3 regions of the Pseudomonas sp. rhizo66 genome follow, and region 3 is predicted to be linked to each of the others. Evidence: predicted binding sites of a transcription regulator. Region 3 holds the regulator's gene; each other region holds the start of a gene.

Region 1 (10,838 bases), on a different contig from region 3:
CCGAATGCGGGCCCGGCGAGCGAAGAAGCAAGACTGACTGCCAGAGGCAGTTTCGCCCGGCGCCAGAACTGGTTTACTGAGGTCATCGACGCTACTCCATGTGCATTATTGTTATGGCAGTGAGTACTTTTAAAAACGCCTGAAGGACCGGGTGCCAGAGACAACCCGAAACCACTCCAAAGATGCATCGCCCCGTTTTGTGCGTGTGCCCCGTTCTTAAAAATCCTTGAGCGGACTATAGCCAGCAGGTGGTACTGCTTGATCCCTCTAAAGTGTGATTTGCAGCCGCCAACCACTCTGGAACAGTCCTTTCGCCAGTCCGACACAAGTCGGCACGGCAAGGATGGCTGATTTTTTCGATTTCACAAGCCAAGCGCTTGCTTGGTGGGTCTGGCGCGCCGTTTTCGGCGCGCCAGCAGACACTCAAAGTGTCGAGAGGAAGGTGCTGTTGTTGGCCTGCCATTCGGTGATGTCGAGGCGGATGCGCTTCTTGTCGAGCTTGCCGACACTGGTCTTGGGAATTTCCGTAACAACGGCGATCTGGCTTGGAATTGCCCACTTGCTCAAGTGACCCAGTTCGACGAACGGCTTGAGGTGTTCCTTGAGCTCGCGTGCCCCGATCTCGCGCCCTTCGCGGATCACCAGCAGGGCAAACGGGCGCTCGCCCCACTGCGGATCGGCGATGCCCACCACTGCTACTTCGCGTACCGCGACGTGACGGCTGATCAGGTCTTCGAGGTCCAGCGAGGAGATCCACTCGCCGCCGGTCTTGATCACGTCCTTGATGCGATCGCGGATGTCGATCACGCCCATGCTGTCGAGCGTGGCGACGTCGCCGGTGTGCAGCCAGCCGCCCGCCCAGAGCTCGGCGCCCTTCTGCGGTTCGTTGAAATAACCTTCGGTGAGCCATGGCGCACGCAGCACCAATTCGCCCTGGGTCTCGCCATCGGCCGGGAGAAAGTTACCCTCGGCGTCGACAATCGCTGCTTCCACCAGCGGCCCCGGCACACCGGCCTTGATCCGATAGGTGGTGCGTTCGTCTTCGGTGCCGGCCATCAGCTCGTCGTTGAGGTGCGCGCAGGACACCAGCGGCCCGGTTTCCGACATGCCGTACGCGGCGGTGAGCTGAATGCCACGCGCCTTGGCGGTTTCATACAGCGTGCGATTGAGGGCGCTGCCGCCAATAACGATTTTCCAGCCGCCGAAATCGGTGTCCTGCGCGCCTTTGGCGTTGAGCAGCATTTGCAGGATGGTCGGCACGCAATGGGAGAACGTGACCTTCTCTTTGCGCCACAGCTCGACGAGTAATTCCGGATCGTAGCGTCCCGGATAAACCTGTTTGAGGCCCAGCATGGTCGCCACGTATGGCAGGCCCCAGGCATGCACGTGAAACATCGGTGTGATCGGCATGTACACGTCGTTGGTGCCGAGCAGGCGCACGCTGTCGATCGCGCCCATGATTGTCGACACACCCATGGTGTGCAGGACCAGTTGCCGATGGGTGAAATACACGCCCTTCGGATTGCCCGTGGTGCCGGTGGTGTAGAACGTGGTGGCAACCGAATTTTCGTCGAAATCCTGGAAGTCATACTGCGGGCTCGCGGCGGCCAGCAGTTGCTCGTACTCGCCGACCAGGTTCGGCAGATCGGCAGTTTTCTCCGGCAGATCGGTCAGCAGCAGGGTTTTCTCGACCGTGGTCAGGTGCGGGGCGATCGCTTGGTATAAACCGACGAACTCACTGTTGACCAGCACAAAGCGGTCCTCGGCGTGGTTCATGGTGTAGAGGATCTGCTCCGGCGACAGGCGCACGTTGATCGTATGAATCACCGCGCCAATCATCGGAATCGCAAACATGCATTCCAGGTAACGATGGCTGTCCCAGTCCATCACCGCCACAGTGTCCCCGGCCTTCACACCGTTCGCCGTGAGGACATTGGCCAGCCGCGCCACACGCTCGATCAGCGTCGGGTAGCTATAGCGGATCTGGTCACGGTAGATGATCTCGCGGGTTTTCTCGTAACGGGCGCCGGACATCAGCAGCCGTTTAATCAGCAATGGATACTGGTAGGCCCCATCGGCCGGGGGAATGACGCGAGTCTGCAACATATGAATCCCTTTTCTGGCTGCACGGTGTTGGCGTAGAGATCGGTACTCTAGAACCCTTATACGCCAGCCAAATCAGCCAAAGGAATGATTTGCAGAGCCGTACAAATGCTAGCTTTGCGCCAGCATTTGTCGGTTTTCTTCATCGGTCAGGCTGTTTGCCCTACAGCCTCTTCGGAAGGTGTGCGTGGGAAAACCACCGCGGCTAGAAAGGTCAAAGCGCCGAAACCCGCAAGAATCAAGTAAAGGCCTACAAAACCATGGCGCGGTTCGACATAGGAAATCAGCGGAATCGCCGTCGCACTGGCACCAAACGATAAACAGTAACGCAGGGCGAAGACGCGCGATTGCCACTGCGGGGCGACGAAGTTGGCGACCATCGCATCGTTGACGGTGACCTGACCAAACACCACGAACATGAAGGCTGCGCCGAGGGCGATCACGACCCATCCGTCGGCATAGGAAAGCGCAAGCAACAGTGGCGCCTGGCACAGCGTCAGGACAATGAACGGCCATTTCAGGCTGAGCCGATGCAGCACTCGACCGATGCTCAACTGTGCGACCGCGCCAAAGGCATAAGCCAGACTGACCACCACGCCAAGGGTTTGTGGCGAAGCGAACAGTTCATGCAAACGCTCCTGAAACAGCTTCGGATAGGTCATGGTGGTGGCGTTGAACACGACGCCGCCAGTGGCCGTCGCCAGCGCCAGCACGCCGAACACCATGAGCATGGAAATACGCTGGCCAGCGGCGCCTTTGAGTGGCGTGTGCGCACGCTTCGGAATCGGCTCTTCACGCACCTGCAAGGCGAAGCCAGCCCCCAGCACAATCGCCACCGTGCCCGGTAACAGAAACGCCGAGCGCCAGCCGAATTGCGCCACCAGCAAGCCCGTGATCAGCGCCGAAAATGCCACGCCCAGATTGCCCCACATGCCATTGATGCCGATTTCCCGGCCACGGTTCTGCGCGTAGGCGACCAGCATTGCCGTGCCGACCGGGTGATAAATCGCCGCGAAAATGCCGATCAGGGTCAGACCGATCACCAGCATCGTCGGACTGTTACTCAGGCCAGTAAAAATCGCCGAGGCACCAATGCCAAAGAAAAACACCAGCATCATCTGCCGCCGACTCCAGTGATCGCCCAGCCAACCGGCGGGTAGCGAACAAGCGCCGAAGGCAATGAACCCGCCCAGTGACAGGCCGATCAGCGTGGCGTAATCGAGGCCGAAGGCCTGCGTCATACCGAGTACAGCGGCAGGAAAGATCAGCATGAACATGTGATCGATCACATGGGCGGCGTTGATATAGCGAATAACGTTTCTGGATTGCTTCATGGCGGCACGCTTTACGTTGTTGTGTAGCGCTTATGCTAAGTTGGCCGCAAAGCGCATTCCTGCCAAGCAAGTCATCAAACCAGACATGTTGATCAGCCACTTCGAACACGGCCCGGTGAGCGCCTACCCCCGGGATTATCTGGATGGCGCGCACCAGCCGCTGCACCTGCATCGTGAGGCGCAATTGTTGTATGCGGTCAGCGGGATCATGCGCGTGGTCACGGCGTCGGGCGCATGGGTGATTCCGCCAAGTCGTGCGGTGTGGATTCCGCCAGAAGTGGCGCACGAGATTTTCATGAGCGGCGACGTGCAGATGCGCTCGCTGTTCATCGCGCCAGAACTGTCCCCCGACAGCCTGCAACAGTGCTGCGTATTGGCGGTGACACCGCTGCTGCGTGAACTGATCCTGCGTGCCGTCCAAGGGCCACCGCATGCCGACAACCCGCTGATTCAGCAGTTGATGCTCGAAGAGCTGGGCAGCCTGGAAAACCTGCCCCTGCACATTCCGATGCCTAACGACCGGCGCCTGCAAAACATTTGCCTGGCGCTGCTGCACACTCCCGATCATGCCAATACCCTGGAAGACTGGGCGCAGCAGGTCGGCGCCAGCTCACGGACATTGGCGCGGCTGTTTCAGCAACAAGTGCAGATGAGTTTCAACGCCTGGCGCCAGCAACTGCGCCTGATGGAAGCCCTGCCGCGCCTGCTCGCCGGAGACAGCGTGCAACGTGTGGCGCAGGACCTGGGTTACGGCAGCGCGCGGGCGTTCAGCGCGATGTTTCGCCGTTTGCTGGGGGAGAATCCCCGCGAATACCTCAACAACCTGAGCAAACTCAGCGAACTCGTGTAAGGCCCTGTGGGAGCGAGCCTGCTCGCGAAAGCGGTCTTTCAGCTACCAATAATGTCGACTGACCCAACGCCTTCGCGAGCAGGCTCGCTCCCACAGGTTTAAGTCGCGGTTCTGAGATCAGTGCATTTCGGTAAACGCGATTTTCACGCCGAGCGCGATCAGCACCGCGCCCATGGTGCGGTCGAACCAGTGGCCCATGCGGGCGAAACCGGCACGTACGCGTTGCTGACTAAAGAGCATCGCAACGAGGCAGAACCAGATAGCAGTCGCGACCGCCAGGTAAATCCCGTAGCCGGCCTGCACCGCCAGTGGTGTGTGCGGGTTGATCACCACGGTGAACAGCGACAGGAAAAACAGCGTGGCTTTCGGGTTCAGGCCGTTGGTCACGAAACCCGAGGTGAACGCGCCGCGTGCTGTGCGCACGCCAGCCTCTTTGTGCAGGTCATCGATCACGGTTTTCGCCGGTTGCGCACGCAATGCCTTGAAGCCGATGTACAGCAAGTAAGCCGCCGCCGCCCATTTCAACGCGTTGAACAACACGATCGACTGCGACACGATCAGGCCGATGCCGAGCAGTGAATAACCGACATGCAGGAAAATCGCTGTGCCGACGCCCAGTGCCGTCCAGGTACCGGCGCGACGACCGTGGGTCACGCTCTCGCGCACCACCACGGCGAAGTCCGGGCCGGGGCTGGCGACGGCCAGCAAGTGGATCAGTGCAACGGTCAAGAACTCGGTCCAGTACATGGGGGCTCCTTTCGGCCAAGCGTATCAATTTGTTTCATCTGGTAGGCTCGGCAGATTACGCCCAACGCTCACAGCACAAAAGGTACAGTTGATGACGAACACGCGCCGTGCGGTATTCCTTGATCACCCTTCGCTGGATCTCGGCGACCTCGACCTCAGTCCGTTGCGCGCGTGTTTCAGCGATCTGCAACTGTTCGCCCAGACCTTGCCAGAGCAAGTGGCCGAGCGCCTGCAAGGCGCCACCGTAGCGATCACCAACAAAATCCTGATCGACGCCGCCGCCATGGCCGCCAACCCCGACCTGAAGCTGATCCTGATCACCGCCACTGGCACCAACAACGTCGATCTGGCCGCCGCCCGCGCTCACGGCATCACTGTGTGCAACTGTCAGGGTTACGGCACGCCGTCGGTGGCGCAGCACACGATCATGCTGCTGCTCAACCTTGCCACGCGTCTGGCCGATTACCAGAAAGCCGTCGGCGAAGGTCGCTGGCAGCAGGCAAAACAGTTCTGCCTGCTCGACTACCCGATCGTTGAGCTGGAAGGCAAAACCCTCGGCCTGCTCGGTCATGGCGAACTCGGCGGCGCCGTGGCGCGATTGGCCGAAGCGTTCGGCATGCGTGTGTTGCTCGGGCAGATTCCCGGGCGCCCTGCTCGCCCGGATCGTTTGCCGCTGGATGAACTGCTGCCGCAAATCGACGCCCTCACCCTGCACTGCCCACTCAACGAACACACTCGCCATTTCATCGGCGCCCGCGAACTGGCGTCGATGAAACCCGGCGCCTTTGTGGTCAACACCGCCCGTGGCGGGCTGATCGATGAGCAGGCGCTGGCTGATGCCTTGCGCAATGGCCACCTCGGCGGCGCGGCTACCGATGTGCTGAGCGTCGAGCCGCCGACCAACGGCAATCCACTGCTCGCAGCGGACATCCCGCGCCTGATCGTGACCCCGCACAACGCCTGGGGCAGCCGCGAGGCACGCCAGCGTATCGTCGGCCAATTGACCGAAAACGCTCAGGCGTTCTTCAGCGGTAAGGCGCTGCGGGTCGTCAGTTGATAAACTGCGGCACTTTTTTTGAGGAGCAGTTATGGATCCGCGCAGTGAAGTACTGCTTCGTCAGCCCGAGTTGTTTCAAGGTTCGTTGTTGTTGGCCGGTTTACCCGCCGATGATTTGCTCGGGCGCCTGCCCAACGCATTCGGCTGGTGCTGGCATGCCGGCGACCAGGCCGCACTGGATGCACGCTTTGAAGGCCGTAGCCATTTTGGCGTGAACATACCCGAGCGAGAATTCGACAGCGCCGTGGTGTTTCTGCCCAAGTCCAAAGACCTCACCGACTACATCCTCAACGCCGTGGCTTCGCGTCTGGCCGGGCGTGAAGTATTTCTGGTCGGGGAGAAGCGCAGCGGCATCGAAGGCGCATCCAAGCAACTCAACCCGTTCGGCAAACCACGCAAACTCGACAGCGCGCGTCATTGCCAGCTCTGGCAAGTCACCGTGGCCAACGCCCCTGAAGTGAAATCCCTGGAAAGCCTGGCGCAGACCTATGAATTGCCTTTGGCCGAGGGTCCGCTGAAAGTTATCAGCCTGCCGGGCGTGTTCAGCCACGGCCGCCTCGATCGCGGCAGCGCCCTGCTGCTGGAGCATCTGGACAAACTGCCGAGTGGCCATTTGCTCGACTTCGGTTGCGGCGCGGGCGTGTTGGGGGCTGCGGTCAAACGTCGCTATCCGCACAATCAGGTGACTCTACTCGACGTCGATGCCTTCGCCGCCGCCAGCAGTCGCCTGACATTGGCGGCCAATGGTCTGGAAGCTGAAGTGCTGACCGGTGACGGTATCGACGCTGCGCCGATGGGTTTGAACGCAATTCTGAGCAACCCACCGTTCCATGTCGGCGTACACACCGATTATTTCGCTACTGAGAACTTGCTGCGAAAAGCGGCGAAACATCTGAAAAACGGCGGCGAACTGCGCTTGGTGGCGAACAGTTTCCTCAAGTATCAAGCACTGATCGAAGAGCATCTGGGCGTCTGTGCGATCAAGGCTGAAGGCAACGGTTTCCGGATTTACCGGGCCAAGCGCGGCTGAAAATTTGTTCTTGCCCAAACGGATTTGCCTAGGCAGAATCCGCTCCGTCCTAGGGGAGTAGTCTCCCACGAGCACCAAGCTCGTCCGGCATACGTCAACATACTTGATCCTCAGATCATGGCGTATGCGACCCAAGCGTCCGCAGCAGACGGATCGCAGGGTTTGACAAGACCTATGACACGCACACCTTACCCGGGGCGGGAAGGCTGTACGTGTCATAGCCGTGTCGACCCGCCCCTTAGGAAATCCTGATGCTGGACTCGTTACTCGTTCCCACCGCAATCGTTGCCTTGGCCGAAATCGGCGACAAGACGCAACTGCTCGCGCTGATTCTCGCCGCTCGCTTCCGCAAACCCTGGCCGATCATTGCCGGTATTGTCGCCGCGACCCTGGCCAACCACGCAGCAGCCGGTGCGGTCGGCGCCTGGTTCGGCAGTTTCTTCTCGAATGCCACGCTGCACTGGATTCTCGCCGCAAGCTTTACGGCCACGGCGCTGTGGACACTGGTCCCGGACAAAATGGATGACGATGAAACCAGCACCGCACGCAAGTTCGGGCCTTTCCTGACCACGCTGATTGCGTTTTTCCTCGCCGAAATGGGCGACAAGACTCAGGTCGCCACGGTGATGCTGGCCGCGCAATATCCGGAACTGTGGCTGGTGATTATCGGAACGACGGCGGGCATGCTGATTGCCAACGTGCCAGTGGTATTGGCGGGTAATTTTGCTGCGGACAAATTGCCGCTGACCTTGATCCGTCGCCTCGCGGCATCGGCATTCATGATTCTGGCGATTGTTGCGGTGTACAAGGCGATGCAGAGCAGTGGCTGGGTTTAACCCTGCCAAAGCCGATCGCGCCGATCATTCCCACGTTCTGCGTGGGAATGCAGCCGGGGGACGCTCTGCGTCCCATTGGAACGCGGAACGTCCCTTGAGGCATTCCCACGCAGAGCGTGGGAACGATCATCGACTCAGGATTTCGGCGCTTTTTCGTACAGCGGCATGACCTTCGGAATCGCCGCCTGCAACGACGCAATCCGGCTGGTCGAGGCCGGGTGGGTGCTCATGAACTCCGGTGGCGAACCTTCCGAGGCCTTGCTCATCTTGTTCCACAAAGTAATCGCGGCATTCGGGTTGTAGCCGGCGCGTGCGGCCAGCTCCAGACCGATCAGATCGGCTTCGTTTTCGTTGGCGCGGCTGTTTGGCAGGGTCATGCCGTAGTTGGCCACGGTGTCGGCCAGCGCCAGACTGTCCTGACCCAGACCGAGCAACGCACCGGCGCCCTGCTTGGCCATTTCAATCCCGTAGGCCTTGGACATCGCTTCACGGCCGTGCTCGCGCAGGGCGTGGGCGATTTCATGGCCCATGACCGCGGCGATTTCATCGTCGGTCAGCTTCAGGCTGTCGATCAGCCCGGTGTAGAAGATGATCTTGCCGCCAGGCCCGCAGTTGGCGTTGAGTTCATCACTCTTGATCAGGTTGACTTCCCACTGCCATTGCGCCGCATCCGGACGGAAGTTCGGCGCCTGGGCGATCAGGCGGTTGGCAATCGCCTGAACCCGCTTGGCCTCGGGACTGGTCTTGTCCAGCACACCTTTGCTGGACGCCTCGCCGACGGTCTTCTGATACGACTGCGCATACATCTGGTCGACCTCTTGCGAGGACAGCATGCTGAACATGTACTGCTTGCGCTCCACACCCACGGCGCCGCCGCTGGTGGTGTTGACCGACTGACAACCGGCCAGCAACAGCGCTGCGCTCAGTGCACTTACAACCAATGTCTTGTTCATTCAAAAGCTCCCTGAAAACCTGTCGCGTATCCTAGGCGGGTAATTGTATCGACGCCAGATACAACGGACGTGTTGCAGCGACTTTCAGATGTTTCCCACCTGCACTGTCGTAAAAAATTCACAGCGACCGCCAACCCCGTGCAACTGCGTCGCGCACTGATCCATTTGCGACATCGCCTTTCAATTGCACCTGCTCGCGCTCATGGCCCAATGCCCGCTGCCGATACAACAGCGCAGACGTCCTCTTGCGTGCGGAGCTCCCATGAAGTTCAAGTCGATCCAGTTTTCCGTCGCCGCCTTGGCCGGCGCCATCGTGCTCAGCGTGGTGGCCGCGCTGGTGCTGTATGCGCTGTTCTCCGGTGCGCGCACGCAAGAAATGGTGCAACAGCGCACTCAGGCGCAGTTCGAGCAAGTCATCGAACAGCGCCTGACCTCGCTGGCGCAAACCCAGGTCAGCCAGATCCAGCGCGAGCTCGAAGCGCCACTGTTGATTGCCGGCGGCCTGGTGCGGGTCAACGCCCTGCTCGGCACGCCAGGTGATGATGGCCAGCCGCGCCTGACCGTCAGCCGCGAGCAACTGATCAGCCTGATCAAAGAGAACGTCGAAAAGAACCCGAAAATTCTCGGCACCTACATCGGCTGGGAAAAAAACGCCCTCGACCACAATGACGCGGCCTACGTCGGCACCAGCGTCGTGGGGATCGACCCGGCCAACGGACGTTTCCTGCCGTGGTGGTTCCGCAATGATGACGGCACCCTCGGCCTCGACAAACTGGTCGACGTCGATGACCAGAAGACTCTGTCCACCGGCGTGCGCGCCAGCGAGTACTACCTGTGCTCGAAAGAAACCAAGAAATCCTGCGTGATCGATCCGGCGCCGTACAAGGTCGGCGACAAGGTCGTCATGCTCGCCTCCTTTATTGAACCGATCATGCTCAATGGCACCTTTCAAGGCATCGTCGGCGCCGACCTGTCGGTGAACTTCATTCAGGAAATGCTCCTCAGCGCCAACCAGAAGCTGTACAGCGGCGCCGGGCAAATGGCCCTGATCGGCGGCAACGGCCGGATCGTCGCGTACACCCAAGACCCGAGCAAATTCGGCGAGAAAGTCAGCGACATCCTCGACGCCGGGCAGACCGCCAACCTGGCTAATCTCAAACGCGGCGAAGTGACTTACTCGGTCAACAAGGACAAGGGGCGCATCGAGTTGTACCTGCCGTTCGGCATCGGCCAGACCGACGCACGCTGGACATTGATGCTGCAATTGCCGCTGAACGCGGTGATGGCCGATCTGCAAAAACTGCAGGGCGATCTGGAGGCCCAGCGCAAATCCGACACCTTCGGCATGGCCATGGTCGGTCTGCTCATCGCCGGCCTCGGCTTGCTGGTGATCTGGCTGGTCGGCCACGGCATCGCCCGACCGCTGAAGCAAATGGTCGCCATGCTCAATGACATCGCGCAGGGCGAAGGTGATCTGACCCGTCGTTTAACCAGTGATCGCAGCGATGAACTCGGCTCGATTGCCAAAGGCTTCAACACGTTTCTGGCCAAGCTGCAGGCGATGATCACTCAGGTGGTGACGTCGGTGCAGAGCGTCAGCGACTCCTCTGAACACACTGCTGACATCGCGATTCGCACCAACATCGGCATCCAGAAACAAATGGCCGAGATCGATCAGGTTGCCACGGCAGTGCAGGAAATGACCGCCACCGCGCAGGACGTCGCGCGTAACGCGACGCAGGCGGCACAAGCGGCCAGTCATGCCGATCAGGCCGCCAGCCAAGGTATGCAGATCGTCCGTGACACGTCGAACTCAATCGGCGTGCTGGCGCTGGAAATCGGCAAGGCTGTAGATGTGGTGCAGAACCTGGCCAAGGACAGCGAAAACATCAACGCCATTCTCACCGCCATTCGCGGCATCGCCGAGC
Region 2 (10,838 bases), on a different contig from region 3:
AACCGCAGCGGGTCACCAGCTCGTTGAAACCTTCCAGCCAGCCCAGCCCACCGCGTCCGTTAAGTTCAATGAACGCCGGGTTGACCACTTCCTTGACCGGCGAATCCCAACCCATGCGTACATTGCCAACAGAAGCTTGCAAGACATTCATGCCTCGGGTCGGCACCACCGAGAGTTTCATCGTGCCGTTATCGATATCCACGATGCTGACACCTTCCTGCCGCCCACCGTGCAAGGTACGCAGGCTCACAGAGAAGGGTTTGTCGGTTTTCACACCGAGCTGCGCACTGGTGATGGTCCAGTTTTGCGCGGGCTTGTTGGCATCGAGCAGCACGTAATCCCAAGCCATGGCGTGGGAAGCAGCAGAGAATGCGCCGAGGGCGACGGCGAGTTTGAGCGGGGTCATGGCAGCAGCCTTTATTGGAGTTGTGCCATTTTTATAGCGCTGCGGAAACGTTTCAGCAAGTGTATTAGATTGATCGATGGCATGTCCTGCCGGAGATCTTCATTGATGCATTCGCGAGCAGGCTCGCTCACACAGCGAATCCGGGTCTTCACAAAATCTGTGATTTGCACCGGAATCTGTAGGAGCGCGCCTGCTCGCGAAAGCTATATCAAGGCTGTATCAACGGAAGCGATCAACCTCGGAACGCAGATCCGCCGCCAGCTTCTCCAGTTCTTTAGCCGTAACAGCCAGGTTCGACACAACCTCACGCTGCTCACTGTTGGCCAACGCAATGCTCTGCAAATTGCTGCTCAACAACGTCGCGGTGCTGCTCTGCTCCTGAGTCGCCGTGGTAATCGCAGCAAACTGCTGCCCCGCCGAACGGCTCTGCTCATCAATGCGCGCGAGTGCCGAAGCGACATTGGCGTTGCGCGACAAGCCTTCCTGCATCAGCACATTGCCCTGTTCCATGGTGCTGATCGCGTTGCCGGTCTCCTGCTGGATGCTGTGGATCATGCTGGAAATTTCGTCGGTCGCCTGGCGGGTACGCGAGGCCAGGCTGCGCACCTCATCGGCCACTACGGCAAAGCCACGCCCCTGCTCACCGGCACGGGCGGCTTCGATCGCAGCGTTAAGTGCCAGAAGGTTGGTCTGCTCGGCAATCGAGGTAATCACACCGACGATGCCGCCAATTTCCTGCGAGCGCTGACCGAGGGTGTTGATCACGGTGGCGGTGCTGTTCAAGGCACCAGCGATTTGCTCCAGCGAGGACGACGCTTCTTCCATCGAGCTGCGGCCAATCTGGGTTTGCTGGGCATTTTCCTGCGCCAGACGCTGGGTTGCGCCCATGTTGTCGGCAATGTTCAGCGAGGTCGCGCTGAACTCTTCCACCGCTCCGGCCATGCTGGTGATTTCACCGGACTGTTGCTCCATGCCTTCGTAGGCACCGCCGGACAAACCGGACAGGGCCTGGGCACGGCTGTTGACCTCTGCCGAGGAGCGGCGGATGTGCTCGACCATGGTCGACAGCGCCTGGCTCATCTGGTTGAACGCACGGGACAGCTGACCGATTTCGTCGTTGCTCGACACATTCAACCGAACGCTCAGATCACCGGCGCCCAAGGCCTCGGCCTGACGCACCAGATCGCCCAGAGGCGCCAGTTTGCTGCGCAGCAGCCAGACCACCGATCCGACCGCCAGCAGCATCGCCAACAGACTGCCAATGGCCAGTTGCGTACCGACGCTCCAGGTCACCGCACGGATCTCGGCTTTCGGCATGCTCGCCACCACCGACCATGGCCCGCCATCGAACGGCACGGCAATGCTGTAGAAATCTTCCGAGGTGTCGCTCCAGAACTCACCCTTGCCCGGTTTCGCCGCCAAACCTTTGATCACCGGAACGGCTTGATCCAGCGCCTGCACCCCCGCCGGCGCAACCAACCATTTGTTTTGCTCGTCGAGCAACGCCAGCGAACCGCTCTGGCCGATGCGGAAGCGCTTGAGGTTGTCGAACTGGATGTTCTGCGCGTCGGTGTAATCGAAACCGACGAACAGCACCGCAATCACCTTGCCGCTGCCATCGCGCACCGGGGTGTATTGGGTCATGTAGGAGCGATCGAACAGCAAGGCGCGACCGACGTAGCCCTGCCCCGCCATCAACTTCGCGTAGGCCGGGTGCGCATGATCGAGCAAGGTGCCGATGGCGCGCGTGCCATCCTGCTTGGTCAGCGAGGTACTGACCCGGACAAAGTCTTCGCCGCTGCGCACAAACAACGTGGCGACGCCCGCAGTCATCTGCTTGAACTCGTCGACTTCCTTAAAGTTGTTGTTCAGCACTTCGCTGCCCAGGTGCAGGCCTGGAGTCTGGGTGCCGGCGACTGTCACCGGCTCATCCGGATAAATGCTCAGGCCCGCGCTGAAGCGCTTCTCGAACAACCCGCTCAGGCGCTGGGTGCTTTCACGCAACGTGCCGTGAAACGTGCTCAGTTGGTCGGCCAGCAGCCGCGCCTCACTGGCCAGATGCTCTTCACGGGTGGCGAGGTTGGCGGAGTCCAGCGAACGCAAGGCGAACACCGTACTGCCACTGATAACTATCGCCAGTATTACAGCGAGCGCGAGGCCCAGCTGCGAGGCGATCCGAGCGCGAGGTTGAGACATGGACAGCTCCTGGCCGAGCCACGGGATCCTCCTTGATCTCGACTCGGAAATTTTTCTGGTTGTGGGGGTGAATCGTGGGTACCGGCACGACGGTTCCACAAGCACGTATTCGGCGGTGGATCCAAATACTTGAGCGGAAAACAAGGTTATGGCACAAGGCCGGCATTGTGGCGGCTCGAACGTTTCAGCTCAAGCGCGCAACCGCCGGCAGTTCCATGGCGCGGACCTCGCTTTGCAGAAAGTCGCTGAGACGGCGCAAACGTTCGCCTCCCGGCCGGGTCTTTGGCCACACGAGGTAGTAATTCAAGCCGCTGGCGACCGCGGTTGGCCACGGCAGGCTCAGCCTTCCTTGCGCCACATCTTCGGCGACCATCAACAGATCGCCCATCGACACACCGTAACCGCGCGCCGCCGCGATCATGCCCAGTTCGAGGGTATCGAACACCTGCCCACCCTTGAGTGACACCTGATCAGACAACCCCATGTGTTCCAGCCAACTGCGCCAATCGCGACGATCGGGGGTCGGGTGGAGTAATTCGGTGCAGGCCAGTCGAGCCACATCCCACGGCTGATCATTCAGCAGGTTGGGCGCCCCCACCGGAATCAACTCTTCAGGAAAGAGCAGGCTGGCCTCCCAGTCCGGCGGAAAATGCCCGTCACTCAACAGCACCGCGCAGTCGAACGGCTCATCGTTGAAGTCCACCGAATCGACGTCCATCCAGGCGCTGGTCAGTTGCACTTCGTTGCCCGGCTGCAAATGACGGAAGCGGCTAAGCCGCGCCAACAGCCAGCGCATGGTCAAGGTCGATGGGGCCTTCATGCGCAAGATGTCGTCCTCGGCACGCAAGGTATTGCAGGCCCGCTCCAGCGCACTGAAACCTTCGCGGATGCCGGGCAGCAGTAACCGCGCGGCCTCAGTCAGTTGCAGATTGCGCCCGCTGCGATGAAACAGCCGACAGGCGAAGTGATCTTCGAGGGTACGAATATGCCGACTCACCGCACTCTGAGTGATCGACAGTTCCTCGGCAGCACGGGTGAACGAACTGTGTCGCGCCGCCGCTTCAAATGCGCGCAGGGCATACAAGGGAGGAAGACGACGAGACATGCAGAAAGCTCCTGTAGCGGGATGCAGCCGGCCCCAAAGATTTTACTCAAGATGAGTTTTAGTCATGCCACCCATCCTTTTTATCCCTTTGTGCAAAGCCTGCCAAGCGCCGAGAATCGACGCTCTTCTGTTCCCTCTTAAATTGAGTGGTGATGACCATGCAGCATCCTGTGCGTACCGAACTCTGGGCCATCCTGCGGCTGGCAGGGCCGTTGATTGCTTCACAGTTGGCGCACATGTTGATGGTGCTGACCGACACCCTGATGATGGCGCGCCTGAGTCCCGAAGCGCTCGCAGGTGGCGGACTGGGAGCAGCAACCTATTCGTTCGTATCGATTTTCTGCATCGGCGTGATTGCGGCGGTCGGCACGCTGGTGGCGATTCGCAAGGGCGCCGGCGACATCATCGGTGCTGCGCGCCTGACCCAGGCCGGGTTGTGGCTGGCGTGGCTGATGGCGCTGGGCGCCGGGTTGCTGTTGTGGAACCTGAAACCGGTGTTGCTCCTGTTCGGTCAGACCGAAACCAACGTCAACGCGGCCGGGCAATTCCTGATTGCCCTGCCCTTCGCCCTACCCGGCTACCTCAGTTTCATGGCCCTGCGCGGTTTCACCAGTGCAATCGGCCGGGCGACGCCGGTGATGGTCATCAGCCTCGCCGGCACGGTGGCCAATTTCCTGCTCAATTACGCGCTGATCACTGGCATGTTCGGTCTGCCGAAAATGGGCCTGACGGGCATCGGCCTGGTCACGGCGATTGTCGCCAACTGTATGGCGTTGGCGCTGGCCTGGCACATCCGTCGGCATCCGGCTTATGACGCTTATCCATTGCGCGCAGGTTTATCGCGGCCGAATCGGCAATATCTGAAAGAGTTGTGGCGGCTCGGCCTGCCGATCGGTGGCACCTACGCGGTAGAAGTCGGTTTGTTCGCCTTTGCGGCGCTGTGCATGGGCACCATGGGCAGCACGCAGTTGGGCGCGCACCAGATTGCTCTGCAAATCGTCTCGGTGGCGTTCATGGTGCCGGCGGGGATGTCATACGCGATCACCATGCGCGTCGGCCAGCATTACGGCGCCGGGCAATTGAGCGATGCGCGGATGTCCGGGCGGGTCGGGATCGTCTTTGGCGCGGTGGTGATGCTGGGTTTCGCCATGGTGTTCTGGTTGCTGCCGAATCAGTTGGTCGGGTTGTTCCTCGATCACAATGATCCGGCGTTTGCCGAGGTGATTCGTCTGGCGGTGAGCCTGCTGGCGGTGGCGGCCTGGTTCGAGCTGTTCGACGGCACGCAGACGATTGCCATGGGCTGCATTCGTGGGCTCAAGGATGCGAAAACCACGTTTCTGGTCGGGCTCGGCTGTTACTGGCTGATCGGCGCGCCGGCGGCATGGTGGATGGCGTTCCATTTGAACTGGGGGCCGACAGGCGTCTGGTGGGGATTGGCGCTGGGCCTGGCGTGTGCGGCGGTGAGTTTGACGCTGGCATTCGAGTGGAAGATGAAGCGGATGATTCGGCTGGAGCCGCAATCTCGGGGCTTCAACATCCCTCAGCCTGAATGAGATTGCCCTTGTGGGAGCGAGTCTGCTCCGGGCGGCGTTCCGACGAATGAGATCGATCAGTCAAATCATCTTTGCCTGACACACCGCTTTCGCGAGCAGGCTCACTCCCACAGGGGTTTAAGCCTAACCCGGAGATTGTGTTCAGCTGACGATTTCGAGGGCTGGCTGTTGGCTTGAGCCGAAGGTGAGATATTCAACCAGCTCCGCCAACGGCAGTGGCCGGCTGATCAGATAGCCCTGCACCTGATCGCAGCCAAACCCGCGCAGCAGCTCCAGTTGCTCCGGGGTTTCCACCCCTTCCGCTACCACTTCCAGATGCAGGTTGTGCGCAAGATTGATCATCGCGTGCACCAGTTTGCGGTTCTCTTCGCGCTGCTCCATGCCGCCGACAAAGCTCTTGTCGATCTTCAGCAAGGTGATCGGCAGGCTGTTGAGGTGCACGAACGACGAGAACCCGGTGCCAAAGTCATCCAGCGAAAAGCGCACACCGAGACGCCCCAGAGCATCCATGGTCTGTTTGACCAGATCGCTGCGGCGCATCACCGCAGTTTCGGTCAGTTCGAACTCCAGCCATTGCGCTTCAACGCCACGTTCGGCGATCAAGCGGCTCAGCGTCGGCAACAACTGACTGTCCTGAAACTGGCGGAACGAGAGGTTGATCGCCATGTGCAGCGCCGGCAGCCCGCGCTCGCGCAACGCCTGCATGTCGCGCAAGGCTCGGGAAATCACCCAGTAACCCAGCGGCACGATCAAACCGCTCTGCTCGGCCAAAGGCACAAATTCACTCGGCGGCAGCAGACCGCGCTCGCCATGGCGCCAGCGCACCAAGGCTTCGAGGCCGACAATCTGGCCGTCCGCAAGATTCAGGCGTGGCTGGTAATGCAGCTCGAGCTCATCGCGACGCAACGCCCGACGCAGCTCGCTTTCGAGGTCGGCCATGCTTCGAGCATTGCGATTGATGCGTTCGTTGAAGATATGGAAGGTGCAGCCCTGGGTGCTCTTGGCCTGCTGCATGGCGATGTGGGCGTGCCACATCAGCGGATCGGCGCCGCCCTGCGCGCGGGCATGGGCGATGCCGAGACTGGAGCCGATCAGCAGGCTTTCGCCATCGACCCAATACGGTTCGGCGAGTGCTTCGGTGATGCGTTCGGCCATCCACTCGGCGCGCTGCGGTGCACGGCGGGTGTCGATCAGCAGGGCAAACTCGTCGCTGCCCAGCCGCGCCAGTTGATCACCTGCCTCCAGCTGACTTTTCAGCCGCGCGACAACCTGCAGGATCAAGCGATCGCCCGCCTGATGGCCAAGCGCGTCGTTGGCGTGGCGGAAGTTGTCGAGATCGAGATGCCCGAGGGCCAGGCCGCGACCGTCGTTTTCCACGAGGCGCGCAGCGAGCAAGGTCTGAAAACCCTGGCGATTGGCGATGCCGGTCAGCGGATCCTGTTCGGCGAGGCGTTGCAGGGTGTTTTCGAGAACGCCGCGTTCGCGCACATGGCGCAGGCAACGCCGGAGCATGCCGGCGTCGAGGGCGTCGAACACCAGCCAGTCACTGACGCCAACCGGCGCGGTGTCCGGTTCATGTTCCAGCAGCAAGACCGTCGGCAGGCTGCAACGGCCCGGTGCCGGTTGCAATGCCGGAATGGTCAACAACACCGCGTGGCGGTTGTCTTCGAACAAACTGCTGACCGACTCCCAGCTCGGCGCGCTGATCAGCACCGCCGCGCTCCCCATCGGAGCCAGACACTCGCGCAATAACGCTGTCCACGCCGGCTCTTCGGCCAGTAGCAGCAAACGCAAGGGTTCGACAGGCGTAGACAAGCTAGCTCCCTAGACTCTGCAATGATGTGGGCGGGGCATTATGCCGTTGCGCCGTTCAATGACCAAATGACAACGGTTATCAAAACGTTATTTTGTGTCACGAATGAGTACATTAGCCGCAAAATCACCGCGCATCCTCCGCGAAAGTAACAAAAGCGGCAAATTTGAATCGCGTGGTACGTCACAAGTCGGAGAGAGCAGCACAAATCTCTGAGCCTGTTAAAATGCCGGCCCATTTCGTCAACGACTCCCGAATTTTCGTATGTCCCGACTCAATCCCCGGCAGCAAGAAGCCGTGAACTACGTCGGCGGCCCTCTATTGGTGCTCGCCGGTGCTGGCTCCGGCAAGACCAGCGTGATCACCCGCAAAATCGCGCACTTGATCCAGAACTGCGGCATCCGTGCCCAGTACATCGTCGCCATGACCTTTACCAACAAGGCCGCGCGCGAGATGAAAGAGCGGGTCGGCACCCTGCTGCGCGCCGGCGAAGGTCGCGGCCTGACCGTCTGCACGTTCCACAACCTCGGTCTGAACATCATCCGCAAGGAACACGTGCGGTTGGGCTACAAACCCGGTTTCTCGATCTTCGACGAGACCGACGTCAAAGCCCTGATGACCGACATCATGCAGAAGGAATACGCAGGCGACGACGGCGTCGACGAGATCAAGAACATGATCGGCGCCTGGAAAAACGACCTGATCCTGCCGGCCCAGGCCCTGGAAAACGCGCGCAATCCCAAAGAACAGACCGCTGCCATCGTCTACACCCACTATCAGCGCACGCTCAAGGCGTTCAACGCGGTGGACTTCGACGACCTGATCCTGCTGCCGGTAAAACTCTTCGAAGAGCACGCCGACATCCTCGAAAAGTGGCAGAACAAGGTGCGTTACCTGCTCGTCGACGAATACCAGGACACCAACGCCAGTCAGTACCTGCTGGTGAAAATGCTCATCGGCAAGCGCAACCAGTTCACCGTGGTCGGCGACGACGACCAGTCGATCTACGCCTGGCGCGGCGCGCGGCCAGAAAACCTGATGCTGCTCAAGGACGACTACCCGTCCCTGAAAGTGGTAATGCTCGAGCAAAACTACCGCTCCACCAGCCGCATCCTGCGCTGCGCCAACGTGCTGATCTCGAACAACCCGCACGAATTCGAAAAGCAGCTGTGGAGTGAGATGGGCCACGGTGACGAGATCCGTGTGATCCGCTGCCGCAACGAGGACGCCGAAGCCGAGCGCGTGGCCATGGAAATCCTCAGCCTGCACTTGCGCACCGACCGTCCGTACAGCGATTTCGCGATCCTCTATCGCGGCAACTACCAGGCCAAGCTGATCGAGTTGAAACTGCAGCACCACCAGGTGCCGTACCGTCTGAGCGGCGGCAACAGCTTCTTCGGCCGCCAGGAAGTGAAAGACCTGATGGCCTACTTCCGCCTGATCGTGAACCCGGATGACGACAACGCTTTCCTGCGGGTAATTAACGTGCCGCGCCGGGAAATCGGCTCGACCACCCTGGAAAAACTCGGCAACTACGCCACCGAACGCAAGATCTCGATGTACGCCGCCACCGACGAAATCGGTCTCGGCGAACACCTGGACAGCCGCTTCACCGATCGTCTGTCGCGCTTCAAGCGCTTCATGGACAAGGTCCGCGAGCAATGCGCCGGCGAGGATCCGATCTCGGCGCTGCGCAGCATGGTCATGGACATCGACTACGAGAACTGGCTGCGCACCAACAGCTCCAGCGACAAGGCTGCCGACTACCGGATGGGCAACGTCTGGTTCCTCATTGAGGCGTTGAAAAACACCCTCGAGAAGGACGAAGAAGGCGAGATGACCGTCGAGGACGCGATCGGCAAACTGGTCCTGCGCGACATGCTTGAGCGTCAGCAGGAAGAAGAGGACGGCGCCGAAGGCGTGCAGATGATGACCTTGCACGCCTCCAAGGGTCTGGAATTCCCCTACGTGTTCATCATGGGCATGGAAGAGGAAATCCTCCCGCACCGCTCCAGCATCGAAGCCGACACCATCGAAGAAGAACGCCGCCTGGCCTACGTGGGCATCACCCGCGCGCGCCAGACCCTGGCCTTCACCTTCGCCGCCAAGCGCAAGCAGTACGGCGAGATCATCGACTGCGCGCCGAGCCGCTTCCTCGATGAGCTGCCGCCGGACGATCTGGCCTGGGAAGGCAACGACGACACACCGACCGAAGTCAAAGCCGTGCGCGGCAACAACGCATTGGCCGATATACGCGCGATGTTAAAGCGCTAGAATTGACCCCTTTTTACTAGACCTTCGGCGCACAAAGCGCCAAATGAGGACAGCTTCATGGAAGCATTGCAGCAGAAAATCCGCGAACAAGGCATTGTGCTTTCCGACCAGGTCCTGAAGGTCGACGCCTTCCTGAACCACCAGATCGACCCGGCCCTGATGAAGCTGATCGGCGACGAATTCGCCACGCTGTTCAAGGACTCGGGCATTACCAAGATCGTCACCATCGAAGCCTCGGGCATCGCCCCGGCGATCATGACCGGTCTGAACCTCGGCGTGCCGGTGATCTTCGCCCGCAAGCAACAGTCCCTGACCCTGACCGAAAACCTGCTGTCGGCGACCGTTTACTCGTTCACCAAGAAGACCGAGAGCACCGTGGCCATCTCCCCGCGTCACCTGACCAGCAGCGACCGCGTGCTGATCATCGACGACTTCCTGGCCAACGGTAAGGCCTCGCAAGCGCTGATCTCGATCATCAAGCAGGCCGGCGCGACCGTTGCCGGTCTGGGCATCGTCATCGAGAAGTCGTTCCAGGGCGGCCGTGCCGAACTGGATTCGCAGGGCTACCGCGTTGAGTCGCTGGCTCGCGTGAAATCGCTGAAGGATGGCGTCGTTACCTTCATCGAATAACAGCTGAAAGCCGCAAGCACATTGCAATACCTGTGGGAGCTGGCTTGCCAGCGATGGGGCACTATCCTTCAACATCCAAGTTGACTGATACACCGCCATCGCGGGCAAGCCCGCTCCCACAGGTTTTTTTGTCGTTTTTTATTGCGCAGTGGCCTTCAGGCCAGTGAGCAGCAGGCGCTGGAACAAATCTTCCTTCAGGCCTTCCGGGTTGGTCAGTTGCATCCGCTCCAGATGCTCGGGATACAGCGATGCCTCCGGTGCATCCAGCGCAGCCTTGCCCAGTTCCAGAATCTCGGTCAGCTTGAACTTACTCTTCAGCCAGTTCAGCGCGCGCAGCAAATCCCGTTCGATCGCGGTGAAATCACAGCCCAGCGGATATTCCGGAAACAGGTTCGGATGCCGGGCGGCGATCGCTTGCAAACGCTGCGGTGTGTTGTCGGCAAAGCGTGGGTCGAGGCGGAAATCCTTGGGCAGTTTGCCGACTTTTTGCGCTTGTTCGATCAGGCCCTGCTGGAAGCGCGAGTCACTAATGTTCAGCAGCGACTCGATCACCACCGCATCGGACTTGCCACGCAAATCGGCGATGCCGTACTCGGTGACCACAATGTCACGCAAATGCCGTGGGATCGTGCAGTGGCCGTATTCCCAAACGATGTTGGAACTGACATCCCCGCCGGACTCACGCCAACTGCGCAGAATCAGAATCGACCTCGCATCGTGCAGCGCATGCCCCTGGGCCACGAAGTTGTACTGCCCACCGACGCCACTGAGCACCCGCCCGTCTTCCAGTTGATCCGCGACGCCCGCACCCAGCAACGTCATGGTGAACACGGTGTTGATGAACCGTGCATCAAGGCGCTG
Region 3 (10,838 bases):
CCTGCGCCGCGATTCCTGACGGTGCTGTGCAGCCGTTTGTCTGAGATCTCCCATTACTGTCAACTCTGACAGGTGCAGTCGCCGTGATTTTGCAGTTTGATACAAGGTGCTGCCGCGTACCGGGCGCAGGCATGTGATCGAGTGCAAGGGAGCAAGGCAATGAAAGGTATTTTCAGCAGCTACGATGAAAAAACCGGAAGAGGCACCATCAAGCCGAAGCAATCGGGACGATCCCTATCCTTTGCCGAAGCCACGGGTTTTTTTCTGACCGCCAAAGAATACCGGTTCAGCATTCCATTGGCCGATGCCCGTCAGGCGAACGTCAAAGTGGGCGGCGAGGTTGAGTTCGAATTGCCCAAAAGCAAGAGTGGAAAAGTAAAAATCCTCCGGTATTGAGCAACCGATCGCCCTCATCACAAACACGGCTGAAACGAAAAAACCGCCGCCCCGATTCAACGGCGCGGCGGTTTTTTTATGGTCGTTCCCACGCTCTGCGTGGGAATGCAGCTCGGGACGCTCCGCGTCCCTTCCAAAGCCGAACGCGGAGCGTCCGTTGAGGCAATCCCACGCAGGAGCGTGGGAACGATCATCGCGTGTCGCTACTGCGGCAACTCCAGATTATCCATCACCCGATTCACCGCCAACTCGCCGAGCATGATCAGCTGCGCAATCCCCAACAGCGTCCTGCGTTGCGACGCGGGATGAGGTGGGCGAAGTCATGGGCGATGGTTCTGGCTGAGGCGAGTGTTTCGCTGGCGTCGGCCAGCAGTTCCTCGTTTTTGAAGTCGGCGGTGACGGCGTACATCCGACGGGTTTTGCGCGGTGGTGGAGTAGAGCCGGGAGGGGAGAGGTAGTGATCGAGGGCGCGTTCGGTGGCGTCGTTGAGTTTTTTTGAATCGAGGGATTCGTAGGGGGAGGCGAGGTTGGTTTCGGGTAGGTTGGGTGTTGGTTTGATCATGGTGAAGCTCCTAGAGTCGATGAAGCCGCTACCTTTCGCTGCGATACGAAAAGGAGGTGGCAGCTATACGCGGGTCGCAGACCGGGACTCTAGAACCGGCAGACCCGAAGGTCTCCCACGTACAGCCGCCATAAAAAAAGCGGGTGTTGTGCGTCCAGAGATCGACGGGCTGCGAGACCCGATAGCTGATTCGTCAGCGACCGCACCACAATAGAACCCGACCCCAAAGCGCACAAGCCGGCGGATTCTGGCGTAGCTGTAGGCAATGGCGCAAGAATTAGTAGCCTCAAAGGCGTGCCTGGAGGTGTCTTTTAGAAACCAGGGTTTAAAAGGTGATGTGGGCGAAGATCTGGTTGTAATTGGTCTGTTTCCGAGGGATTCCCGCCGGATTTGCACCGCGATTCCTGATGGTTACCGTCTGTCTGGAAAACCTCTGAACCTGTCAAGTCTGACAGTAGACGGCTGCGCCCGCCGGCGCTTTCATTGCCATGGGAATTCTCCCGGCATTTCCCTGCATTGGTCGCTCTGATCATCTGATACGAGTACCAGGGATCGGCGCCTGAATCGGGTTTCAGAGGAAGCAACCATGGCAGACCAGCCCTACATAAAGTTGCAAGGTATGGAGGTTGAATTCGTCTCGGGAGTGTTGGAACAACGTACAGCCGATCGCGCAATCGGTTACACCGTGACTTTCAAGTTGATGCTGGACTTCACCCATTTCAAGCAGATGGCCAACGTCTACAGCGCCAACTATCTGGAAGTGTCGAACAACGCGATTCGGCCGGAGCTGGAAGGTTTGGCGTACCACAATCACTACAGTGTGATTGGTGCTTCTGCCGGAAAAATCGTCAACAGTGCGATGCTTTTCGAACTCTTCACCGATCCGGATTTGTACCTGGATGCCTGGATCAACAATGAAATGGAGAGGCGATTTGGCAAGCCGGAATTTGTCATAGAGGGAAATGCGCTGTTGATGACGGCGCGGCAGGACTTTCGTTGGGAAAATCCGGAGCGCGAAATCAAGATCGAAGACCTCCCCGTCATTTGGTTTGATTGGGCTCTCACCCTCATTGAGCAGCGGACAAAAGTGTCTTGGGGGCTACCGGAGCGTACGACGCCGATATCGGTGGTGACGTTTATGTACACGCAAGACGAGGTCGTCGTTATCGAGGGTACGGAGATGCTCAAGGGCGCGCGCTATATCAACGGCAAGAGGCTCAGTTTCGGCCCGATTTCACCTGAACAGGTTTTAATCGCGCAGTGACCATCCACCCGCCGCCCCGGGTTGATCGTTCCCACGCTCTGCGTGGGAATGCAGCCCGGGACGCTCTGCGTCCCTTCCAGAACCGAACGCGGAGCGTCCGTTGAGGCATTCCCACGCAGGACCGTGGGAACGATCATCGCGTGTCGCTACTGCGGCAACTCCAGATTATCCATCACCCGATTCACCGCCAGCTCGCCGAGCATGATCAGTTGCGCGATCCCCAACAGCGTCCGGCGCTGCGACGCGGGGATTAGGTGGGCGAAGTCATGGGCGATGGTTCTGGCGGAGGCGAGGGTTTCGCTGGCATCGGCCAGCAGTTCTTCGTTTTTGAAGTCGGCGGTGACGGCGTACATCCGGCGGGTTTTGCGCGGTGGTGGGGTGGAGCCGGGTGGGCAGAGGTAGTGATCGAGCGCGCGTTCGGCGGCGTCGTTGAGCTTTTTGGAATCGAGGGATTCGTAGGGGGAGGCGAGGTCGGTTTCGGGTGGGTTGGGTGTTGGTTTGATCATGGTGAAGCTCCTTTGAAGTGGAGCCGCTACAACCTGTCGCTAAACAGGAAGGGTGGCGGCTGTACGCAGGTTAGCGAACCGGTCAAAGGCACCCGGCAGACCCGAGGGTCTCCCGCATACAGCCACCATGACGAAATTGCGAAAATACAGATCCGCAACGAAGCCTGGAACGCTGATGCACCTTTGACTTGAATTCGAGTCGCTAAACCCGATCGCTGATTCGTCAGCGACCGGACCACAATAGAACCCGCCCCCAAAGCGCACAAGCCGGCGGATTCTGGCTTGGCTGTAGGCAATGGCGCAAGGATTTGTAGCCTTGAAGACGTGTCCTGAAGTGTCTTTTAAACACCTGAGTTTAAGAGGCACTTTGTGCTGACTAAACTGGCCCCTTCGCGAGCAGGCTCGCTCCCACATTTGGATTGCATTCCACTCCCAGATTTGGAATGCGGTTCCCTGTGGGAGCGAGCCTGCTCGCGAAGGGGCCAGACCAATCAGCAAAAAATCCTGGTTAAAAACCTCTGTTTCATCCCGCCGGCAAAAGTTGGAAAGCTTCTTGCAGTACCCGCCGTGAGCCCGCTCTGGGCGTCAAAAGTTTGCTTTAAAGGAACGGGGAAAACCGGTGGATCGCTCTCAGTTATTCAACACTGCTCGCACAAACGTTGCCGACCTCAGTCGAGGCAATCTGGGCGTGCCGTTGTTGCTGCTGGTCATGCTGGCGATGATGATGTTGCCGGTGCCGCCGTTCCTGCTCGACGTGTTCTTCACCTTCAACATTGCCCTGTCGATCGTCGTCCTGCTGGTTTGCGTGTACGCGCTGCGGCCGCTGGATTTCGCCGTGTTCCCGACGATTCTGCTGGTCGCGACGTTGCTGCGGCTGGCGTTGAACGTGGCCTCGACGCGGGTGGTGATGCTCCACGGTCAGGACGGCCACGCCGCCGCCGGTAAGGTGATTCAGGCCTTCGGTGAGGTGGTGATCGGCGGTAACTACGTGGTCGGTATCGTGGTCTTCGCGATTCTGATGATCATCAACTTCGTCGTAGTGACCAAGGGTGCCGGGCGGATTTCCGAGGTGAGCGCGCGCTTCACCCTCGATGCGATGCCCGGCAAACAAATGGCGATCGACGCTGACCTCAACGCCGGCCTGATCGACCAGAACCAGGCCAAGATGCGCCGTCAGGAAGTCGCCCAAGAGGCCGAGTTCTACGGTTCGATGGACGGTGCCAGCAAGTTCGTCCGCGGTGACGCCATCGCCGGCCTGCTGATTCTGTTCATCAACCTCATCGGCGGTATGGCCGTCGGTATCTTCCAGCACAACATGAGCTTCGGCGATGCGGGCAAGGTTTACGCCTTGCTGACCATTGGTGACGGTTTGGTGGCGCAATTGCCATCACTGTTGTTATCAACAGCGGCGGCGATCATGGTGACCCGTGCTTCCGGTTCGGAAGACATGGGCAAACAGATCAATCGCCAGATGTTCGCCTCGCCGAAAGCGCTGGCGGTGGCCGCCGGTCTGATGGCGGTCATGGGCCTGGTGCCGGGCATGCCGCACTTCTCGTTCCTGAGCATGGCGGCGCTGGCCGCTGGCGGCGCGTACCTGTTCTGGAAGAAGCAGAATGTGGCCAAGGTTGTGGCGTTGGAGGAGGTCAAGCGCCAGCAGGATTTGCTGCCGTCGCCGGCCCGCGCCATGGAAACCAAAGAGCTGGGCTGGGATGACGTGACGCCGATCGACATGATCGGCCTGGAAGTCGGTTATCGCCTGATTCCATTGGTCGATCGCAACCAGGGCGGGCAATTGCTGGCGCGGATCAAGGGCGTGCGCAAGAAGCTCTCGCAGGATCTGGGTTTCCTGATGCCGACCGTGCACATTCGCGACAACCTCGACTTGGCGCCAAGCGCCTATCGCCTGACCCTGATGGGCGTGATCCTCGCCGAAGCCGAGATCTATCCGGATCGCGAACTGGCGATCAACCCGGGCCAGGTGTACGGCACGCTCAACGGCATCAACGCCAAAGATCCGGCTTTCGGCCTCGAGGCGGTGTGGATCGAAATCAGCCAGCGTGCCCAGGCACAATCGCTCGGTTACACCGTGGTCGACGCCAGCACCGTGGTTGCGACCCACTTGAACCAGATTCTGTACAAGCACTCCAGCGAGCTGATCGGCCACGAAGAAGTGCAGCAACTCATGCAATTGCTGGCCAAAAGCTCGCCGAAACTGGCAGAAGAGCTGGTGCCGGGCGTGGTCACGTTGTCGCAGTTGCTCAAAGTGCTGCAAGCGCTGCTCGCCGAACACGTGCCGGTGCGCGATATCCGCAGCATTGCCGAAGCCATCGCCAACAACGCCGCGAAGAGTCAAGATACCGCCGCTTTGGTGGCTGCTGTGCGGGTCGGCGTATCGCGCGCCATCGTTCAAAGCATTGTAGGCACTGAGTCCGAGCTGCCTGTGATCACCTTGGAACCAAGGTTGGAACAAATATTGCTCAATAGTCTGCAGAAGGCAGGACAAGGCTCGGAAGAGGGCGTTCTGCTGGAGCCAAGCATGGCCGAGAAGCTGCAGCGTTCGCTCATCGAAGCGGCGCAGCGTCAGGAAATGCAAGGTCAGCCGGTGATCCTTTTGGTCGCTGGCCCGATCCGCGCGATGCTCTCGCGCTTTGGCCGCCTCGCCGTCCCTGGACTGCATGTGCTGGCTTACCAGGAAATACCGGACAACAAGCAAGTGACCATCGTTGCGACAGTAGGGCCCAACGGCTGAGGTAGTGGTTTATGCAAGTTAAGCGTTTCTTTGCCGCCGATATGCGTCAGGCCATGAAGCTGGTTCGTGATGAGCTGGGCGCTGATGCGGCCATCATTGGCAACCGCCGCATTGCCGGCGGTGTCGAGTTGACGGCGGCACTGGATTACAAATTGTCGGCGCTGGCGCCACGGGTTCCGAACATGGAACTCGAAGACGAACTGCGCAAGACCCAGTCGCGCATCGTCACCGCCCAGGCTGAGCTGAGCCTGCGTGGCGAAGCCGACGGCAATAGCAATCGCCAGATCTTTGCCGGGCTGCCGTTGACCGCCGGCCTGCCGCTGACCGCCGCTGAACCGCTGAGCGAGCCGACTTACGCTGCTCCAGCGCGTCCGGCCCCGGCCCCTGCGCAGTCCTCCGGCGGTGTCGATCCGCGTGCACTGGATTCGATGCGTTTTGAATTGAACAGCCTGCGCGAGCTGATGGAAGTTCAGCTCGGCACCCTGGCCTGGAATCAGCTGCAAGGCAGCCGCCCGGCGCAAGCCAATCTGTATCGCCGTCTGCAACGTATCGGCCTCTCCGGCCCGTTGTCGCGCGATCTACTGGCGATGATCACCGATATCGAAGAACCGCGTCAGGCCTGGCGCATGCTGCTGGCGCACCTGGCACGGATGATTGCCGTACCGGAAGTCGAGCCACTGGAAGAGGGCGGTGTGATTGCCATGGTCGGCCCGGCCGGCATGGGCAAGACCACCACGCTGGCCAAACTTGCCGCGCGTTATGTGCTGAAATACGGCGCGCAGAACGTCGCGCTGGTGAGCATGGACAGCTTCCGCATCGGCGCTCAGGAACAACTGAAGACCCTGGGCCGCATTCTCAATGTGCCGGTGACCCACGTTGATCCGGGCCAATCGCTGGTGCAAGCGCTGGACCCATTGCTGCGCAAACGCGTGGTGCTGATCGATACCGCCGGCCTGCAAGCCAGCGATCCAGCCCTGCGCATGCAGCTCGAAAGTCTGGCCGGGCGCGGCATTCGTGCAAAAAATTATCTGGTCTTGGCAACCACCAGCCAGAAACAGGTTCTAACCGCCGCTTATCACAGTTACAAGCGTTGCGGGCTTGCCGGCTGCATCCTGACTAAACTGGATGAAACGGCCAGCCTTGGCGAAGTGTTGAGCCTGGCGATCAGTCATGAATTGCCGGTCGCGTACCTGACCGATGGCCCACGGATTCCGGATGATCTGCATCTGCCGCGCCGTCATCAACTGGTCAGCCGCGCCGTCAGCGTGCAAATGCAGGAAGAACCCAGCGAAGAAGCCATGGCTGACATGTTCGCTGATATCTATCACAGCCCGACCAAGCAGGTAGGCTGAGGTATTCATGAACAGTTTTTGTACCTACATCGATGGTCTGCCATGCATTGTTCCGATCGGGAACGCGCAGCCAGTAATGTGGCCTCCGTCTATGCAAGACAAGGTAAAGAAATAACATGGGCAGCATGCATCCCGTACAGGTGATCGCGGTGACCGGCGGCAAAGGTGGCGTCGGCAAGACTAACGTGTCAGTGAACTTGTCGCTGGCGCTGGCAGAGCTTGGCCGTCGGGTCATGCTGCTGGACGCCGACCTCGGTCTGGCGAACGTTGACGTATTGTTGGGGCTGACCCCTAAACGCACGCTGGCCGACGTCATCGAAGGCCGTTGCGAGTTGCGCGACGTGCTGTTGCAAGGCCCCGGTGGCATCCGCATCGTGCCGGCGGCGTCCGGCACGCAAAGCATGGTGCACCTGAGCCCGGCGCAACATGCCGGCCTGATTCAGGCGTTCAGCGACATCGGCGACAATCTCGACGTATTGGTGATCGACACCGCTGCGGGTATTGGTGACTCGGTAGTCAGTTTTGTGCGCGCCGCGCAAGAAGTGTTGCTGGTGGTCTGCGATGAGCCGACTTCCATTACCGACGCCTACGCGCTGATCAAATTGCTCAACCGCGATTACGGCATGAACCGCTTCCGCGTCCTCGCCAACATGGCGCAGAGCCCGCAGGAAGGGCGCAACCTGTTCGCCAAGTTGACCAAGGTCACGGATCGCTTCCTTGACGTGGCCCTACAATACGTCGGCGCCGTGCCTTACGACGAAAGCGTGCGTAAAGCGGTGCAGAAGCAGCGCGCGGTGTACGAAGCCTTTCCGCGTTCCAAGTGCGCGCTGGCGTTCAAGGCGATTGCGCAGAAGGTCGATACCTGGCCGCTGCCCGCCAACCCGCGTGGCCACCTTGAGTTTTTCGTCGAGCGCCTCGTGCAGCAAACGGCAGGGCCCGTGCTATGACCGCAAGCGGTATGAACTACTACAAGAAGTCGGCACGTGACGCGCAGTACGAGCTGATCGAGCGTTACGCGCCACTGGTCAAACGCATTGCCTACCACTTGCTGGCACGCTTGCCGGCGAGTGTGCAGGTCGAAGACCTGATCCAGGCCGGGATGATCGGCCTGCTCGAAGTCTCGACCAAATATGACGCCAGCAAAGGCGCCAGTTTCGAAACGTACGCGGGCATACGAATCCGCGGCGCGATGCTCGACGAAGTGCGCAAAGGGGATTGGGCGCCACGCTCGGTTCACCGCAATACCCGTATGGTCAGCGACGCAATTCGCTCAATTGAAGCTAAAACCGGCCGTGATGCTAAAGATCACGAGGTTGCGGCCGAACTCCAATTGAGTCTCGACGATTACTACGGGATTTTGAATGACACCTTGGGCAGTCGCCTGTTCAGTTTCGACGACCTGTTGCAGGACGGCGAACACGAAGGGCTGCACGAGGATGGCGCGAGTGCTCATATGGAGCCGTCACGCGATCTGGAAGATGAACGCTTCCAGGCAGCGCTGGCGGACGCGATTGCCAATTTGCCGGAGCGTGAGCGACTGGTGTTGGCGCTGTACTACGACGAAGAGCTGAACCTCAAGGAGATCGGTGAAGTCCTTGGCGTCAGTGAATCGCGGGTCAGCCAGTTACACAGCCAGTGCGCGGCCCGTTTGCGGGGGCGTTTGGGGGAGTGGCGAGCGCGCTGAAGGCAGTGTGGGGACACTGCGAACGAGGCTGGTGCGGTGATGAACGGCACCGGTCTTGCTCTGTTGTGCTCCAGACAGTCTTCGAGTGCTGCGCCGATTGATTGAAGTGGCGCGTCCAGGTGCTGGGCGCGTTTAAGACTGCTTGGAGGTCGAATTGAACAAAGACATGAAAATCCTCATCGTTGATGACTTCTCAACGATGCGGCGGATCATCAAGAACCTGCTGCGTGATCTTGGGTTCACCAACACCGTCGAGGCTGACGATGGCACCACTGCCATTCCAGTGCTCAACAGCGGCAGCATCGACTTTCTGGTAACGGACTGGAACATGCCGGGCATGACCGGTATCGACCTGCTGCGCCATGTGCGTGCCGATGAAAAACTCAAGCACCTGCCAGTCCTGATGGTCACGGCTGAAGCCAAGCGCGAGCAGATCATTGAAGCCGCCCAGGCCGGTGTAAACGGCTACGTAGTCAAACCTTTCACGGCTCAGGCGTTGAAAGACAAAATCGAGAAGATTTTCGAACGCATCGGCTGATGAACGCGCGGGGGAGCTATGGAGCATAACGAATCTTCACAGGGCGATTTCGAATCGACCCTGAAAAAACACGCGGTCGAACTGGTCGAAAGCCTTGAAAAAGGCAGGTTCGGCGACGCTGTGCAACTGATCCATGAGCTCAATCAGACCCGTGACCGCGGCCTGTACCAGGAAGTGGGCAAGCTCACACGTGAACTGCACAGTGCGATCGTCAACTTCCAGATCGATCCGCACATGCCACAGGCCGAGGAAGTGTCGCAAATCACCGACGCCACTGAACGCCTGGGCTATGTGGTCAAGCTGACGGAAGCCGCGGCCAACCGCACCATGGATCTGGTGGAAAGCGCCACGCCGGTGGTCAACAGTCTGGCTGATGAAGCGCAGACCTTGAGCGCCGATTGGGGGCGTTTCATGCGTCGCGAGGTCGGGGCTGAGGAGTTCCGTGAACTGGCGCGCCGGGTCGACGGTTTTCTGTCACGCAGCAGCACGGACAACCGTGCAGTGTCGAGCAATCTCAACGACATCCTGCTGGCCCAGGATTACCAGGACCTGACCGGTCAGGTGATCAAGCGGGTGACCCAACTGGTCACCGAAGTCGAAAGCAATTTGCTCAAACTCGTGCTCATGGCCAGTCAAGTCGACCGCTTTGCGGGCATCGAACATGACCGCGCCGCGATGCTTGCAGAAAAAGATCCACAAAAACATCTCTCGCAGGGTGAAGGTCCGCAGATTCATGCCGATAAACGAGAAGACGTTGTGTCCGGTCAGGACGATGTGGACGATTTGTTATCCAGCCTCGGATTCTAGTGTTTTGGAATTTTAGGTTTTTTGGGTTTTTAGACCTGTAGGAGCACCCCATTAATGAGCTTCGGCGCCGATGAAGAGATCCTTCAGGATTTCCTGGTTGAGGCCGGCGAGATTCTTGAGCAACTGTCCGAACAACTGGTCGAGCTGGAAAGCCGTCCGGATGACGCAGATCTGCTCAACGCAATTTTTCGCGGTTTCCACACTGTAAAAGGGGGCGCCGGCTTCCTTCAGCTCAACGAGCTGGTGGAGTGCTGTCACATCGCCGAAAACGTGTTCGACATCCTGCGCAAGGGTGAGCGTCGCGTTGATGCAGAACTGATGGACGTTGTCCTCGAAGCACTGGACGCGGTGAACAGCATGTTCAGCGAAGTCCGCGAGCGTGCGCCGATCACCGCCGCCACCCCGGAACTGCTGGCCGCCCTGGCGCGCCTGGCCGAACCGCAATCGGCGGACGAAGCCCCGGCTTCGCCAGTGGCCGAGATGATCGAAGAACTGGTCGTCGAAGGCGACGCGTCGGGCGACATCACCGATAACGAATTTGAACAGCTGCTGGACTCGCTGAACGCCGTCAAGGCTGAAGCCGAAGCCCCGGCCGTTGCTGCCCCTGTGCAAACGGCTGCTGAAGCTGCGAGCGATGAAATCACCGATGCCGAGTTCGAGTCGTTGCTCGATCAGTTGCACGGCAAAGGCCAGTTCGCGGCGGATGCCGTGGCACCGACTGCTGCGGCGCCGGCAGCGCCTGCGGCGGGCGACAGCTCGGACATCACCGACGACGAATTCGAAGCCCTGCTCGATCAACTGCATGGCAAGGGCAACTTTGCCGTTGAAGCGCTGGAGTCGGCGATTGCCTCGGCACCGGCTGCGCCAGCCGCACCGACCGCTGCGGCGGCCGGCAGCGATCTGATCAGCGATCACGAGTTCGAATCGCTGCTCGACGAATTGCACGGCAAAGGCAAGTTCACTGACGTTGGTGCCGCGCC

The links. Region 3 encodes FliA, which starts transcription of late flagellar genes. Its sites were predicted from a motif close to CTAAAGTTTNNNNNNNNNNNGCCGNTAA; they were not measured.
Region 1: QZR14_RS10515 (methyl-accepting chemotaxis protein) is a predicted target of FliA. The motif match lies at 9,110-9,137, and genes of this name have one in related genera.
Region 2: QZR14_RS03635 (methyl-accepting chemotaxis protein) is a predicted target of FliA. The motif match lies at 2,709-2,736, and genes of this name have one in related genera.

Annotation. Positions count from the first base shown of each region.
Region 1 covers NZ_JAUJWZ010000007.1:69,271-80,108, reverse strand. Annotated here, with positions in the region: gene QZR14_RS10560 (DUF1302 domain-containing protein) at 1-86, opposite strand, end outside; gene QZR14_RS10555 (fatty acid--CoA ligase) at 424-2,106, opposite strand; gene QZR14_RS10550 (MFS transporter) at 2,253-3,437, opposite strand; gene QZR14_RS10545 (AraC family transcriptional regulator) at 3,523-4,287, shown strand; gene QZR14_RS10540 (LysE family translocator) at 4,405-5,034, opposite strand; gene QZR14_RS10535 (2-hydroxyacid dehydrogenase) at 5,126-6,091, shown strand; gene QZR14_RS10530 (class I SAM-dependent methyltransferase) at 6,123-7,121, shown strand; yybP-ykoY riboswitch at 7,161-7,285, shown strand; gene QZR14_RS10525 (TMEM165/GDT1 family protein) at 7,373-7,957, shown strand; gene QZR14_RS10520 (M48 family metallopeptidase) at 8,092-8,910, opposite strand; gene QZR14_RS10515 (methyl-accepting chemotaxis protein) at 9,173-10,838, shown strand, end outside.
Region 2 covers NZ_JAUJWZ010000002.1:350,794-361,631, reverse strand. Annotated here, with positions in the region: gene QZR14_RS03640 (aldose 1-epimerase family protein) at 1-406, opposite strand, end outside; gene QZR14_RS03635 (methyl-accepting chemotaxis protein) at 626-2,602, opposite strand; gene QZR14_RS03630 (LysR substrate-binding domain-containing protein) at 2,787-3,707, opposite strand; gene QZR14_RS03625 (NorM family multidrug efflux MATE transporter) at 3,866-5,260, shown strand; gene QZR14_RS03620 (putative bifunctional diguanylate cyclase/phosphodiesterase) at 5,402-7,075, opposite strand; gene rep (DNA helicase Rep) at 7,338-9,347, shown strand; gene QZR14_RS03610 (xanthine phosphoribosyltransferase) at 9,405-9,977, shown strand; gene QZR14_RS03605 (acetyl-CoA hydrolase/transferase C-terminal domain-containing protein) at 10,116-10,838, opposite strand, start outside.
Region 3 covers NZ_JAUJWZ010000019.1:41,017-51,854, reverse strand. Annotated here, with positions in the region: gene flhB (flagellar biosynthesis protein FlhB) at 1-19, shown strand, start outside; gene QZR14_RS21720 (hypothetical protein) at 160-396, shown strand; partial or broken gene QZR14_RS21715 (DUF6124 family protein) at 600-958, opposite strand; gene QZR14_RS21710 (hypothetical protein) at 1,545-2,222, shown strand; gene QZR14_RS21705 (DUF6124 family protein) at 2,369-2,728, opposite strand; gene flhA (flagellar biosynthesis protein FlhA) at 3,348-5,477, shown strand; gene flhF (flagellar biosynthesis protein FlhF) at 5,489-6,829, shown strand; gene fleN (flagellar synthesis regulator FleN) at 6,946-7,776, shown strand; gene fliA (RNA polymerase sigma factor FliA) at 7,773-8,513, shown strand; gene QZR14_RS21680 (chemotaxis response regulator CheY) at 8,680-9,051, shown strand; gene QZR14_RS21675 (protein phosphatase CheZ) at 9,070-9,858, shown strand; gene QZR14_RS21670 (chemotaxis protein CheA) at 9,913-10,838, shown strand, end outside.